DNA from 3 places in the Streptomyces sp. NPDC048751 genome. Region 1 is predicted to be linked to each of the others. Evidence: predicted binding sites of a transcription regulator. Region 1 holds the regulator's gene; each other region holds the start of a gene.

Region 1 (4,207 bases):
CGAGCTCCTGCGCGGGGAGATCGTGATGTCACGCAGTCCTGATCTGGTGCACAACAGGAACGTCACGGAGATGGCGGACCAGATTCCGAGTGAGCGTTGGTCCCGGCTCCAGACCCAGTGCGTCGACATGCTCGACGAAGTCAGTGCACCCGTGCCCGACCTTGTGGTGTACGAGCGAGGCACAGGCCCGGACCGTGGGGCGCTCATGCCCGCCGGGGTTGTGACCATGCTGGTGGAGGTTGTTTCCGGGATCAGCGTCCACCGCGACTACGGTGTCAAGCGTTCGACGTATGCAGCAGCCAGGGTTACCGCCTACTTGATCATCGACCCCGTCATGGCCCATTGCGTACTGCTCACCGAGCCGACGGGGCGGGGAGAAGACGCAGACTACCGATGCCAGCGGCTCACCAAGTACGGCGACGTCACGCCCCTGGAGCCGCTCGGAATTGGACTCGACACCACGAGGTTCGGCACGTATCCGAACGTCAGGCCCCACCGCTACCCGTAACGAAATCGATCAGCTCCTCCACCCTCCCCAACAACGCCGGCTCCAGGTCCCGGTAAGACCGCACCCGCCCCAGAATCCCCTGCCACGCCGCACCGGTGTTTTCCGGCCACCCCAGCGCCCGGCACACCCCCGTCTTCCAGTCCTGCCCGCGCGGCACGCGCGGCCACGCCTCGATGCCCAGCGACGACGGCTTCACCGCCTCCCAGATGTCGATGTACGGGTGGCCCACGACCAACGCGTGCTCACTCGTCACCGACTCCGCGATGCGCCACTCCTTCGAACCCGGCACCAGGTGGTCCACCAGCACCCCCAGCCGCGCGTCCGGCCCCGGGTCGAATTCGGCCACGACGGCGGGCAGGTCGTCCACGCCCTCCAGGTACTCCACGACCACGCCCTCGATGCGCAGGTCGTCACCCCAGACCTTCTCGACGAGTTCCGCGTCGTGCCGGCCCTCGACGTAGATCCGCCCGGCGCGAGCCACGCGCGCGCGTGCGCCGGGGACGGCGACCGAACCGGATGCCGTACGGGTGGGACGTACCGGGCCCCCTGACGACGGCCGTACGAGGGTCACCACCCGCCCCTCCAGCAGGAACCCCCGCGGCTCCAGCGGGAACACCCGGTGCTTGCCGAAGCGGTCCTCCAGGGTCACCGTGCCCGCCTCACAGCGGATCACCGCACCGCAGAAACCGGTCCCGGGCTCCTCCACCACCAGGCCCGGCTCCGCCGGTACCTCGGGCACGGGCTGGGGCTTCTTCCACGGCGGGGTCAGGTCGGCGGAGTACTGGCGCATTCGGATGACGATAGGAGAACCCGCCGTGCCCTCACCGCGACACGCCGAAACGCGCCGCCAACGCGTCCCGCTGGGCCCGTACGAACGCCGCGTCCACCACCGCTCCGTGACCCGGCACGTACAGCGCGTCCTCGCCGCCGAGGCCGAGGAGCCGGTCGAGGGCGGCCGGCCAGTGGGCCGGTACGGCGTCGGGGCCGGCCTGGGGCTCGCCGGACTCCTCGACGAGGTCGCCGCAGAAGACGACCTCCGGGTCGCCGGGGACGAGGACCGCGAGATCGTGGGCGGTGTGCCCGGGACCCACGTTCGCGAGCAGCGCCTGGCGGCCGTCGCCCAGGTCGAGGGTCCACTCGCCGGAGACATGGTGGTGGGGTCGGACCAGGGTCTCCACCGCCTCGTCCGCCGCCGCCGGGTCCAGCCCGTTGCGCAGGGCGTCCGTGTGCAGCTCCGCACGCCCCCGCGCCAACACCGTGTCGAGGCCCACCGCGCCGAAGACCTCCGCGCCCGCGAACGCCGCCGCCCCGAAGACATGGTCGAAGTGGGGGTGGGTGAGAGCGAGATGAGTCACACGCCGGCCGGCCAGCTCCTGCGCCGCGTACCGCAGCCGCGCCCCCTCCGCCAGGCTCGACCCGGCGTCGATCACCAGGACCGCGCCCGGCCCGACGACCAGCCCCGCCGTGCAGTCCCACCCGGGCAGCCGACACCGCCCCACCCCGGCCGCCACCCGCTCCCAGCCCAGCTCTTCCCAAGTCACGGTCATACGGCGACGCTAGCGGGGAGCACACTCCGGCGTGCGGTGCCGGGTACCAGCCTTGCCCCGGGTGTACCCCCCGGCCGTACACTGGGCCGGGGAACGCTGGCACTCGCACGCGCAGAGTGCCAGGTGGATGTCAAGGGGACGAGTTCGGAGGTGCGCGCGATGCTGAGTGAACGCAGGCTCCAGGTGCTGCGCGCCATCGTCCAGGACTATGTCGGCACCGAGGAGCCGGTGGGCTCGAAGGCGCTCACCGAGCGGCACAACCTCGGCGTCTCCCCGGCGACGGTCCGCAACGACATGGCGGCCCTGGAGGACGAGGGGTACATCGCCCAGCCGCACACCAGTGCCGGGCGCATCCCCACCGACAAGGGCTACCGGCTGTTCGTCGACAAGCTGGCCGGTGTGAAGCCCATGACCGGGCCCGAGCGGCGCGCCATCCAGAACTTCCTCGAGGGCGCCGTCGACCTCGACGACGTCGTCGCCCGTACCGTGCGGCTGCTCGCGCAGCTGACGCGGCAGGTGGCCGTCGTGCAGTACCCCTCGCTGACCCGTTCGACCGTGCGGCACGTGGAACTGCTGTCACTCGCCCCCGCGCGCGTGATGCTCGTGCTGATCACGGACACCGGCCGGGTCGAGCAGCGCATGGTGGACTGCCCGGCGCCCTTCGGTGAGGCGTCCCTGGCGGACCTGCGGGCGCGGCTGAACAGCCGGGTCGCGGGGCGCCGGTTCACCGACGTGCCGCGACTCGTCGAGGACCTCCCGGAGGGCTTCGACGTCGAGGACCGCGGTACGGTCACGACGGTGCTCTCCACCCTGCTGGAGACGCTTGTCGAGGAGAACGAGGAGCGGCTGATGATCGGCGGTACCGCCAATCTCACCCGCTTCGGACATGACTTTCCCCTCACCATCCGGCCCGTCCTGGAGGCCCTGGAGGAGCAGGTCGTGCTCCTCAAACTCCTGGGCGAGGCGGGGGATTCGGGCATGACCGTACGCATCGGTCACGAGAACGCCTACGAGGGACTCAACTCCACTTCCGTGGTGTCGGTCGGTTACGGTTCGGGCGGCGAGGCAGTCGCCAAGCTCGGCGTGGTCGGACCGACCCGCATGGATTACCCGGGAACGATGGGAGCGGTACGCGCAGTGGCACGGTACGTCGGACAGATCCTGGCGGAGTCGTAAGTGGCCACGGACTACTACGCCGTTCTCGGCGTGCGCCGCGACGCGTCGCAGGAAGAGATCAAGAAGGCCTTCCGGCGGCTCGCTCGCGAGCTGCACCCGGACGTCAACCCGGATCCGAAGACCCAGGAGCGGTTCAAGGAGATCAACGCCGCTTACGAGGTGCTCTCGGACCCGCAGAAGAAGCAGGTCTACGACCTCGGCGGCGACCCGCTCTCGCAGGCGGGCGGCGGAGGCGCGGGCGGCTTCGGCGCCGGTGGTTTCGGCAACTTCTCCGACATCATGGACGCCTTCTTCGGTACGGCGTCCCAGCGCGGCCCCCGCTCGCGGACGCGGCGCGGCCAGGACGCGATGATCCGGCTGGAGATCGAGCTCGACGAGGCGGCCTTCGGCACGACCAAGGACATCCAGGTCGACACCGCGATCGTCTGCGCCACCTGTAGCGGTGAGGGCGCGGCGCCGGGCACGACCGCCCAGACGTGTGACATGTGCCGCGGCCGCGGTGAGGTGTCGCAGGTGACGCGGTCCTTCCTGGGCCAGGTCATGACGTCCCGCCCCTGCCCGCAGTGCCAGGGCTTCGGAACCGTGGTTCCCACGCCGTGCCCGGAGTGCGCCGGTGACGGCCGCGTGCGTTCGCGCCGCACCCTCACGGTGAAGATCCCGGCCGGCGTCGACAACGGCACCCGTATCCAGCTCGCGGGCGAGGGCGAGGTCGGTCCCGGTGGCGGTCCCGCCGGTGACCTGTACGTCGAGATCCACGAGCTGCCGCACCCCACCTTCCAGCGGCGCGGCGACGACCTGCACTGCACGGTCACCATCCCGATGACGGCGGCGGCCCTCGGCACGAAGGTGCCGCTGGAGACGCTGGACGGCCTCGAGGAGGTCGACATCCGGCCCGGCACCCAGTCCGGCCAGTCGATCCCGCTGCACGGCCGGGGTGTCACGCACCTGCGCGGTGGCGGCCGGGGCGACCTCATCG
Region 2 (4,207 bases), on a different contig from region 1:
GGCGCCCGCGAAGAAGCCGAGGATCACCACCCGCGAGGGCTTCGAGGTCGACGACCACGAGGAACTGGGCCTGCCGCCCGTCTTCACCACTGTCCCCACGAAGCGGAAGGTCGTCTTCCTCACCATCGACGACGGCGCCGAGAAGGACCCGGCGTTCCTGCGCATGATGAGCGAGCTGAAGGTGCCGTACACCGCCTTCCTCAGCGACTACCTGGTGAAGGAGAACTACGGCTACTTCGCGAGGATGCAGGCCGCGGGAGTGACCCTGAGCAACCACACCCTGCACCACCCCTACCTGCCCGGGCTGTCCTACGCCCGCCAGAAGCGCGAGATCTGCGGCATGCAGGACGTGATCGAGAAGCGCTACGGCAGGCGCCCGACCCTCTTCCGCCCGCCCTTCGGCGACTACGACCAGGCCACCCTGCGCGCGGCGAAGGCCTGCGGCATCAAGTACGCGCCGCTGTGGGACGAGGAGGTCTTCGTCGACCACTGGGAGTACCGCGAGTGGGACGGCGCCCTGCATCCCGGCGACATCGTCCTCAGCCACTTCCGCGGCCGGCGCGACTGGAAGGGCACGATGCCCGACATGATCCGCCGGTTCCTGAACAAGGTCACGGAGAAGGGGTACGCGGTGGCTCGGCTCGAGGACTACCTGTGAGGCGGCGACTGTGGGCGGGCGTGCTGGCGGCCGCCGTACTCCTCACCGGCTGCGCCCAGTCCGTCGACCCGATCGAGCGGCTGGGCAAGAAGGCGGCCCAGCGCGTACGGCCGCACGAACCGGCCGGGGAGCGCCCCTACGCCCGCTGGGGCCTGGCGGCTCCGCTGCCCCCCGCCCCGAAGCCGCCCGCGCGGTCCGCCGCCGGTGGCGCCGACGCGGGGCGCGGCGGTCTCCCGCCCGTCGTCGACCACGTACCGACCCGCGACAAGGTCGTGTTCCTGACCTATGACGACGGCTCCGAACGGGACCCCCGGTTCGTCGACATGGTCCGTGAACTGCGGCTTCCGGTGAGCATGTTCCTCACGGACAGTGTCGTCGGCCCGGGCTACGGCCACTTCGCGCGCCTGCGTTCCGTCGGCGCGACCATCCAGAACCACACCCTCGACCACCCCTCCCTGCGCGGCCTGCCCTACGCGGGGCAACGCGCCGAGATCTGCGGCCAGCAGGACAAGCTCAGGTCCCGCTTCGGCCTGCGCCCCCGCCTCTTCCGCCCGCCCTACGGCACGTACGACGCGACCACCCTGCGCGCGGCCGCCGACTGCGGCATCGCGGCGGTCGTGCTGTGGCGGGCCTCGACGGAGAACGGCGCGCTCGTCTTCGGCGACGGCGAACGCCGGTTGCGGCCCGGCGACATCGTCTCGGTCGCCTCCGGCGAGGCGACCGGCCCGACCCTGCGGGAACGGACGACGCGGTTGCTGCGGGAGATCCAGGGGCGGGGACTGACCGTGGGACGGCTGGAGGACTACCTGTAGCGCCGATCGGCCTCAGCGGTCGTACGCCAGCGCCGCGAAAGCCACCAGGAGCGCCGCCACCATCAGCTGCGCAGCCCCGGTGCCGCTGTAACCGCGCCGGAACAGCAGGGCGGCGGCCCCCAGCGCCGTCAGCGCCATCACGCCCATCCACACCAGCATCCCCGTCGGATGCCCCGCCCACGCGAAGATCAGCGCGAACACGTACCCGAAGGCGACTTCCGCGACCAGCAGGACGGCGAGCACGCAGCCGTCGGCCGGCGAAGAACGAGACCCCATGAGGGAACGGTACGAAAATCAGCCCGGTCGGCGCTTGATCGTCGCCCGCAAGGGCGCACGCGAGCGCGCCGCGCCCCACGGGATTGGCACTCCGCTTGACCGAGTGCTAATCGCGGTCATAGTCTCAGCTCTGGCACTCCCCCCTGGAGAGTGCCAACAACGCGACGGGCAGGTCCGGCACCCGCGACGACGGATCGACCTGGTCGCCACCTCAGACAGTTAACCCCGTGAGATCTCCGAAGGGGGAGGTCGGATCGTGACGACCACCAGCTCCAAGGTTGCCATCAAGCCGCTCGAGGACCGCATCGTGGTCCAGCCGCTGGACGCCGAGCAGACCACGGCCTCTGGCCTGGTCATTCCGGACACCGCCAAGGAGAAGCCCCAGGAGGGCGTCGTCCTGGCCGTGGGCCCGGGCCGCTTCGAGAACGGCGAGCGCCTCCCGCTCGACGTCAAGACCGGCGACATCGTGCTCTACAGCAAGTACGGCGGCACCGAGGTGAAGTACAACGGCGAGGAGTACCTCGTCCTCTCGGCTCGCGACGTGCTCGCGATCATCGAGAAGTAATTCACCAGGCTTCATCGGCTTCCTAACCGAAGCACATTGCTTTGATCTGCGCCCCTGGCCCCCGCGACCATTAATCAGCCGGGCGCCCGGGGCGCAGTTCGTTTTCGTTCCCATTTTTCCGAGAGGGCTACGCTCCCATGGCGAAGATCCTGAAGTTCGACGAGGACGCCCGTCGCGCCCTCGAGCGCGGCGTCAACAAGCTTGCCGACACGGTCAAGGTGACGATCGGCCCCAAGGGCCGCAACGTCGTCATCGACAAGAAGTTCGGCGCCCCCACCATCACCAACGACGGCGTCACCATCGCCCGCGAGGTCGAGATCGACGACCCGTACGAGAACCTCGGCGCCCAGCTGGTGAAGGAGGTGGCGACCAAGACCAACGACATCGCGGGTGACGGCACCACCACCGCCACCGTGCTGGCCCAGGCGCTCGTCCGCGAGGGCCTGAAGAACGTCGCCGCGGGTGCCTCCCCGGCGCTGCTGAAGAAGGGCATCGACGCGGCGGTCAAGGCCGTGTCCGAGGACCTGCTCGCCTCGGCCCGCCCGATCGACGAGAAGTCCGACATCGCCGCCGTGGCCGCGCTGTCCGCCCAGGACCAGCAGGTCGGCGAGCTCATCGCCGAGGCGATGGACAAGGTCGGCAAGGACGGTGTCATCACCGTCGAGGAGTCCAACACCTTCGGTCTGGAGCTGGACTTCACCGAGGGCATGGCCTTCGACAAGGGCTACCTGTCGCCGTACTTCGTGACGGACCAGGAGCGCATGGAGGCCGTCCTGGAGGACCCGTACATCCTCATCCACCAGGGCAAGATCTCCTCCATCGCGGACCTGCTTCCGCTGCTGGAGAAGATCATCCAGGCGAACGCCTCGAAGCCGCTGCTGATCATCGCCGAGGACGTCGAGGGCGAGGCCCTGTCGACGCTGGTCGTGAACAAGATCCGCGGCACGTTCAACGCCGTCGCCGTCAAGGCGCCCGGCTTCGGTGACCGTCGCAAGGCGATGCTGCAGGACATGGCCGTCCTCACCGGCGCCACGGTCATCTCCGAGGAGGTCGGCCTCAAGCTCGACCAGGCCGGCCTGGACGTGCTCGGCTCCGCCCGCCGCGTCACCGTCACCAAGGACGACACCACGATCGTCGACGGTGCCGGCAACAAGGCGGACGTCGAGGGCCGCATCGGCCAGATCAAGGCCGAGATCGAGAACACCGACTCCGACTGGGACCGCGAGAAGCTCCAGGAGCGCCTCGCGAAGCTGGCCGGCGGCGTGTGCGTGATCAAGGTCGGCGCCGCCACCGAGGTGGAGCTGAAGGAGAAGAAGCACCGTCTGGAGGACGCCATCTCCGCGACCCGCGCCGCGGTCGAGGAGGGCATCGTCTCCGGTGGTGGCTCCGCGCTGGTCCACGCCGTCAAGGTCCTCGAGGGCAACCTCGACAAGACCGGCGACGAGGCCACCGGTGTCGCGGTCGTCCGCAAGGCCGCCGTCGAGCCGCTGCGCTGGATCGCCGAGAACGCCGGCCTCGAGGGCTACGTCATCGTCTCCAAGGTGGCCGAGCTCGAGAAGGGCAGCGGCTACAACGCAGCCACCGGCGAGTACGGCGACCTGGTCAAGGCCGGCGTCATCGACCCGGTGAAGGTCACCCGCTCCGCCCTGGAGAACGCCGCCTCCATCGCCTCCCTCCTCCTCACGACCGAGACCCTGGTCGTCGAGAAGAAGGAAGAGGAAGAGCCGGCCGCCGGCGGTCACAGCCACGGCCACGCGCACTGACGTACGTCAGCACCGAGGCCACGAAGAAGCCCCCGTCCCGCAACCGGAACGGGGGCTTCTCCCCTCGCGGGCGACCTTGTGACCCAGGCCCCTGGTCCCGGGTCCGTCCCCTACCTCTCCAGTGCGTCCAGCG
Region 3 (4,207 bases), on a different contig from region 1:
GGCGGTGTCCGAGGCCGAGGCGTTCAGCAGTTTCGGCAGCTCGGGGACGATCGGGATGACCAGGGTCTGCATCAGCGAGACGACGATTCCGGCGAGGGCCAGGACCGCCACCACCGCGTTCGACCTCGGCGGGGCTGACCCCCCGGCCTCGGCGGGGCGGACAGGAGCGTCGGACATGGCGGAGCCTCCGTCGGTGGGGCGGCATGAGAACAGCCGCGTACTTGACCGAGGCAACCTTAAGTCACTTGCTTGACTTAACCAAGGGGCTCAGAGGCAGACAGGCGGCCGCCCATGAAAAACGGGCCGGGGCGCCGCATCTCACGGCACCCCGGCCCGATACAGGCCCGGCGGCAGCTCAGCTCAGCGTCTGCAGCGCCGACGCCTCGTACGCCTTCAGCTCGTCCAGTCGCCCGCCGAGCACCTTCGCCGCCCACTCCGGGTCCTGGAGCAGGGCGCGGCCCACGGCCACCATGTCGAACTCGTCGCGCTCCAGGCGGTCGAGGAGGTCGTCGATGCCCTTGACCGGGGAACCCTCGCCCTGGAAGCCCTTGATGAAGTCGCCGTCGAGGCCGACCGAGCCGACGGTGATGGCGGTCTTGCCGGTGAGCTTCTTGGTCCAGCCCGCGAGGTTGAGGTCGGAGTCGTCGAACTCCGGGACCCAGTAGCGGCGGGTGGAGGCGTGGAAGGCGTCGACACCGGCCGCGGCGAGCGGGGTCAGGATGGCCTCCAGCTCCTCGGGGGTCTCGGCGAGCCGGGCGTCGTAGGCCTCCTGCTTCCACTGCGAGTAGCGGAAGATGACGGGGAACTCCGGCGAGACCGTCTCGCGCACGGCGGCGACGATCTCGGCGGCGAACTTCGTACGGGCCACGGGGTCGCCGCCGTAGGCGTCGGTACGGCGGTTGGTGCCCGACCAGAGGAACTGGTCGATGAGGTAGCCGTGGGCGCCGTGCAGTTCGACTCCGTCGAAGCCGATGCGCTCGGCTGCGGCGGCGGCCTCGGCGAAGGCGCCGATGACGTCGTCGAGGTCGCGCTGGGTCATCGCCTGGCCGGTGCCCTCGGTGCCGTCGACGCGCAGCCCGGAGGGACCGACGGCGGGGGCGTCGGCGAAGGGCGGCTCGCCCTGCTTGCGGACCATGCCGATGTGCCACAGCTGCGGGACGATCGTGCCGCCGGCCGCGTGCACGGCCTCGGCGACCTTCGCCCAGCCCGCGAGCTGCTCCTCGCCGTGGAAGCGGGGGACGCTGTCGCTCTGTCCGGCGGAGGCGTGGCCGACGTAGGTGCCCTCGGTGACGATCAGGCCGACGCCCGCGGCGGCACGGCGGGCGTAGTACGAGCGCACGTTCTCGCCGGGGATGCCGCCCGGGGAGAACATCCGGGTCATCGGCGCCATCGCGATGCGGTTCGGGACGGTCAGGCCGTTGATGGACACGGGCCGGGAGAGGATCTCGGCCGTGCGGGAGGCGGGCGTCGGGGTGGCGGTCACTCGGGACTCCTCGTCAAAACCAGCTGGTATGTGCACATGCAATAAAGTGATCGCCTACGTCAACCACCGCGCCCGGCGCCTCCATCCCGGTGCGGGGCGAAACGTCATGTGATCCCGGACACGCCCGAGGGCGGCACCCCCTGTCTCCAGGGAGTGCCGCCCTCGGCACGGAAGGGACGGTTCCGATCCTCGGTGAGGATCAGAAGTCCATGTCACCGCCCGGCATGCCGCCGCCGGCCGGGGCAGCGGACTTCTCCGGCTTGTCGGCGATGACGGCCTCGGTGGTGAGGAACAGCGCGGCGATGGAGGCGGCGTTCTGCAGGGCAGAGCGGGTCACCTTCGCCGGGTCGATGATGCCTTCGGCGATCATGTCGACGTACTCACCGGTCGCGGCGTTCAGGCCGTGGCCGACCTGGAGGTTGCGGACCTTCTCCACGACGACGCCACCCTCGAGACCACCGTTGACGGCGATCTGCTTGAGCGGGGCCTCGAGCGCGAGCTTCACGGCGTTGGCGCCGGTCGCCTCGTCACCCTCGAGTTCCAGCTTCTCGAAGACCTGGGAGGCCTGCAGCAGGGCCACGCCACCACCGGCGACGATGCCCTCCTCGACGGCCGCCTTCGCGTTGCGGACGGCGTCCTCGATGCGGTGCTTGCGCTCCTTGAGCTCAACCTCGGTGGCGGCACCGGCCTTGATGACCGCGACACCGCCGGCGAGCTTCGCCAGGCGCTCCTGCAGCTTCTCGCGGTCGTAGTCCGAGTCGCTGTTCTCGATCTCGGCGCGGATCTGGTTGACGCGGCCGGTGACCTGCTCGGAGGCGCCGGCGCCGTCGACGATGGTGGTCTCGTCCTTGGTGATGACCACCTTGCGGGCCTTGCCCAGCAGGTCGATGGTGGCGTTCTCCAGCTTGAGGCCGACCTCCTCGGAGATGACCTCGCCGCCCGTGAGGATGGCGATGTCGCCGAGCATGGCCTTGCGGCGGTCGCCGAAGCCCGGGGCCTTGACGGCGACGGACTTGAAGGTGCCGCGGATCTTGTTGACGACCAGGGTCGACAGGGCCTCGCCCTCGACATCCTCGGCGATGATCAGCAGCGGCTTGCCCGACTGCATGACCTTCTCCAGGAGCGGGAGCAGGTCCTTGACGTTCGAGATCTTGGAGTTCGCGATCAGGATGTACGGGTCGTCGAGGACGGCCTCCATACGCTCCATGTCGGTGGCGAAGTACGCCGAGATGTAGCCCTTGTCGAAGCGCATACCCTCGGTGAGCTCCAGCTCCAGACCGAAGGTCTGGGACTCCTCGACAGTGATGACGCCTTCCTTGCCGACCTTGTCCATGGCCTCGGCGATGAGCTCGCCGATCTGGGTGTCGGCGGCGGAGATGGAGGCCGTGGAAGCGATCTGCTCCTTGGTCTCGACATCCTTCGCCTGCTCAAGGAGGGCACCGGAGACGGCCTCGACGGCCTTCTCGATACCGCGCTTGAGGGCCATCGGGTTGGCGCCGGCGGCGACGTTGCGCAGGCCCTCGCGGACCAGCGCCTGGGCGAGAACGGTCGCGGTGGTCGTACCGTCACCGGCGACGTCGTCCGTCTTCTTGGCGACTTCCTTGACCAGCTCGGCGCCGATCTTCTCGTACGGGTCCTCGAGCTCGATCTCCTTGGCGATGGAGACACCATCGTTGGTGATCGTGGGGGCGCCCCACTTCTTCTCGAGGACGACGTTGCGGCCCTTGGGGCCGAGCGTCACCTTCACGGCGTCCGCGAGCTGGTTCATGCCGCGCTCGAGGCCGCGCCGCGCCTCCTCGTCGAACGCGATGATCTTGGCCATGTGAAGTGGTCCCTCCAGGACTGGGGGTGATTCCTTCGGACCGCGCCCGCGCCCGCGACGGACGGCTCGCCTGCCTCGTGGTTCCTTGCCCCACCCGGCGTGCGGGCCTCACCGACCCGGTCCTTCGTTGTCACTCTCACCTTCAGAGTGCTAACGCAATGATTAGCACTCGCCCCTGCCGAGTGCAAGCGCCTTCCCCGCATCCGCAGGTGAACGCCGGGTGCCGCGGCTCCCGCGCGGCGCGTCCGGGCGCGTCCGGGCAGACCGAAGGGCTCGTACCCCGGGAGGTACGAGCCCTTCGAAGATGTTCAGAAGAACGACGCTGCGTCGGCGCGTGCTTCAGCCGGTCGCGAGTCGGACCATGTCCGCCTGCGGCCCCTTCTGGCCCTGCGAGATCTCGAAATCGACCCGCTGACCCTCCTCCAGGGTGCGGTAGCCGTCCATCTGAATCGCGCTGTAGTGGACGAAAACATCCGCACCACCGTCGACCGCGATGAAGCCGTACCCCTTCTCCGCGTTGAACCACTTGACGGTGCCCTGAGCCATGCCTAACTCCCCTATTACTGGCCCTTGCACAGATCCACACTTCGCGGATCCGGGTCAGACCTCACCCCCCGCTTTGGTTGGGGGCGTGCGCCGGAACGCGTCGACCGCGGCCGAATGTATCTGTCCAACTGCCGTCTGCAACAGGTCAATCGGACGAGAATTCCGGGCATGGCCGGTCGGGAATTTACCGAGAATTCACCAGAATTCTGGGCAAGTCGGGCTCCACAAAAGGAGCAAATGGCGCAAAAGAACCACACACTTTGGCTACTTCTCATCGCATGTGGAGCCGTAAAACAGAGGCGTTCGGTACGCGAAAAACAGCGTGTTCCCCAACTGTACCGCGCTCAACCACACAG

The links. The regulator HrcA, encoded in region 1, represses chaperone genes, less so after heat shock. The targets are predictions, from matches to a motif close to TTNGCACTCNGNNNNNCNGAGTGCNAA.
Region 2: groES (co-chaperone GroES) is a predicted target of HrcA. The motif match lies at 1,830-1,856, and genes of this name have one in related genera.
Region 3: groL (chaperonin GroEL) is a predicted target of HrcA. The motif match lies at 3,468-3,494, and genes of this name have one in related genera.

Annotation. Positions count from the first base shown of each region.
Region 1 is NZ_JBICUX010000022.1:56,312-60,518, reverse strand. It holds gene ACGFNV_RS42365 (Uma2 family endonuclease) at 1-508, shown strand, start outside; gene ACGFNV_RS42360 (DUF3097 domain-containing protein) at 486-1,298, opposite strand; gene ACGFNV_RS42355 (MBL fold metallo-hydrolase) at 1,330-2,055, opposite strand; gene hrcA (heat-inducible transcriptional repressor HrcA) at 2,215-3,231, shown strand; gene dnaJ (molecular chaperone DnaJ) at 3,232-4,207, shown strand, end outside.
Region 2 is NZ_JBICUX010000002.1:758,712-762,918, reverse strand. It holds gene ACGFNV_RS10385 (polysaccharide deacetylase family protein) at 1-658, shown strand, start outside; gene ACGFNV_RS10380 (polysaccharide deacetylase family protein) at 655-1,470, shown strand; gene ACGFNV_RS10375 (hypothetical protein) at 1,483-1,746, opposite strand; gene groES (co-chaperone GroES) at 2,003-2,311, shown strand; gene groL (chaperonin GroEL) at 2,449-4,074, shown strand; gene ACGFNV_RS10360 (ester cyclase) at 4,185-4,207, opposite strand, start outside.
Region 3 is NZ_JBICUX010000003.1:527,470-531,676, forward strand. It holds gene ACGFNV_RS14105 (MFS transporter) at 1-177, opposite strand, end outside; gene ACGFNV_RS14110 (NADH:flavin oxidoreductase) at 356-1,483, opposite strand; gene groL (chaperonin GroEL) at 1,683-3,305, opposite strand; gene ACGFNV_RS14120 (cold-shock protein) at 3,645-3,851, opposite strand.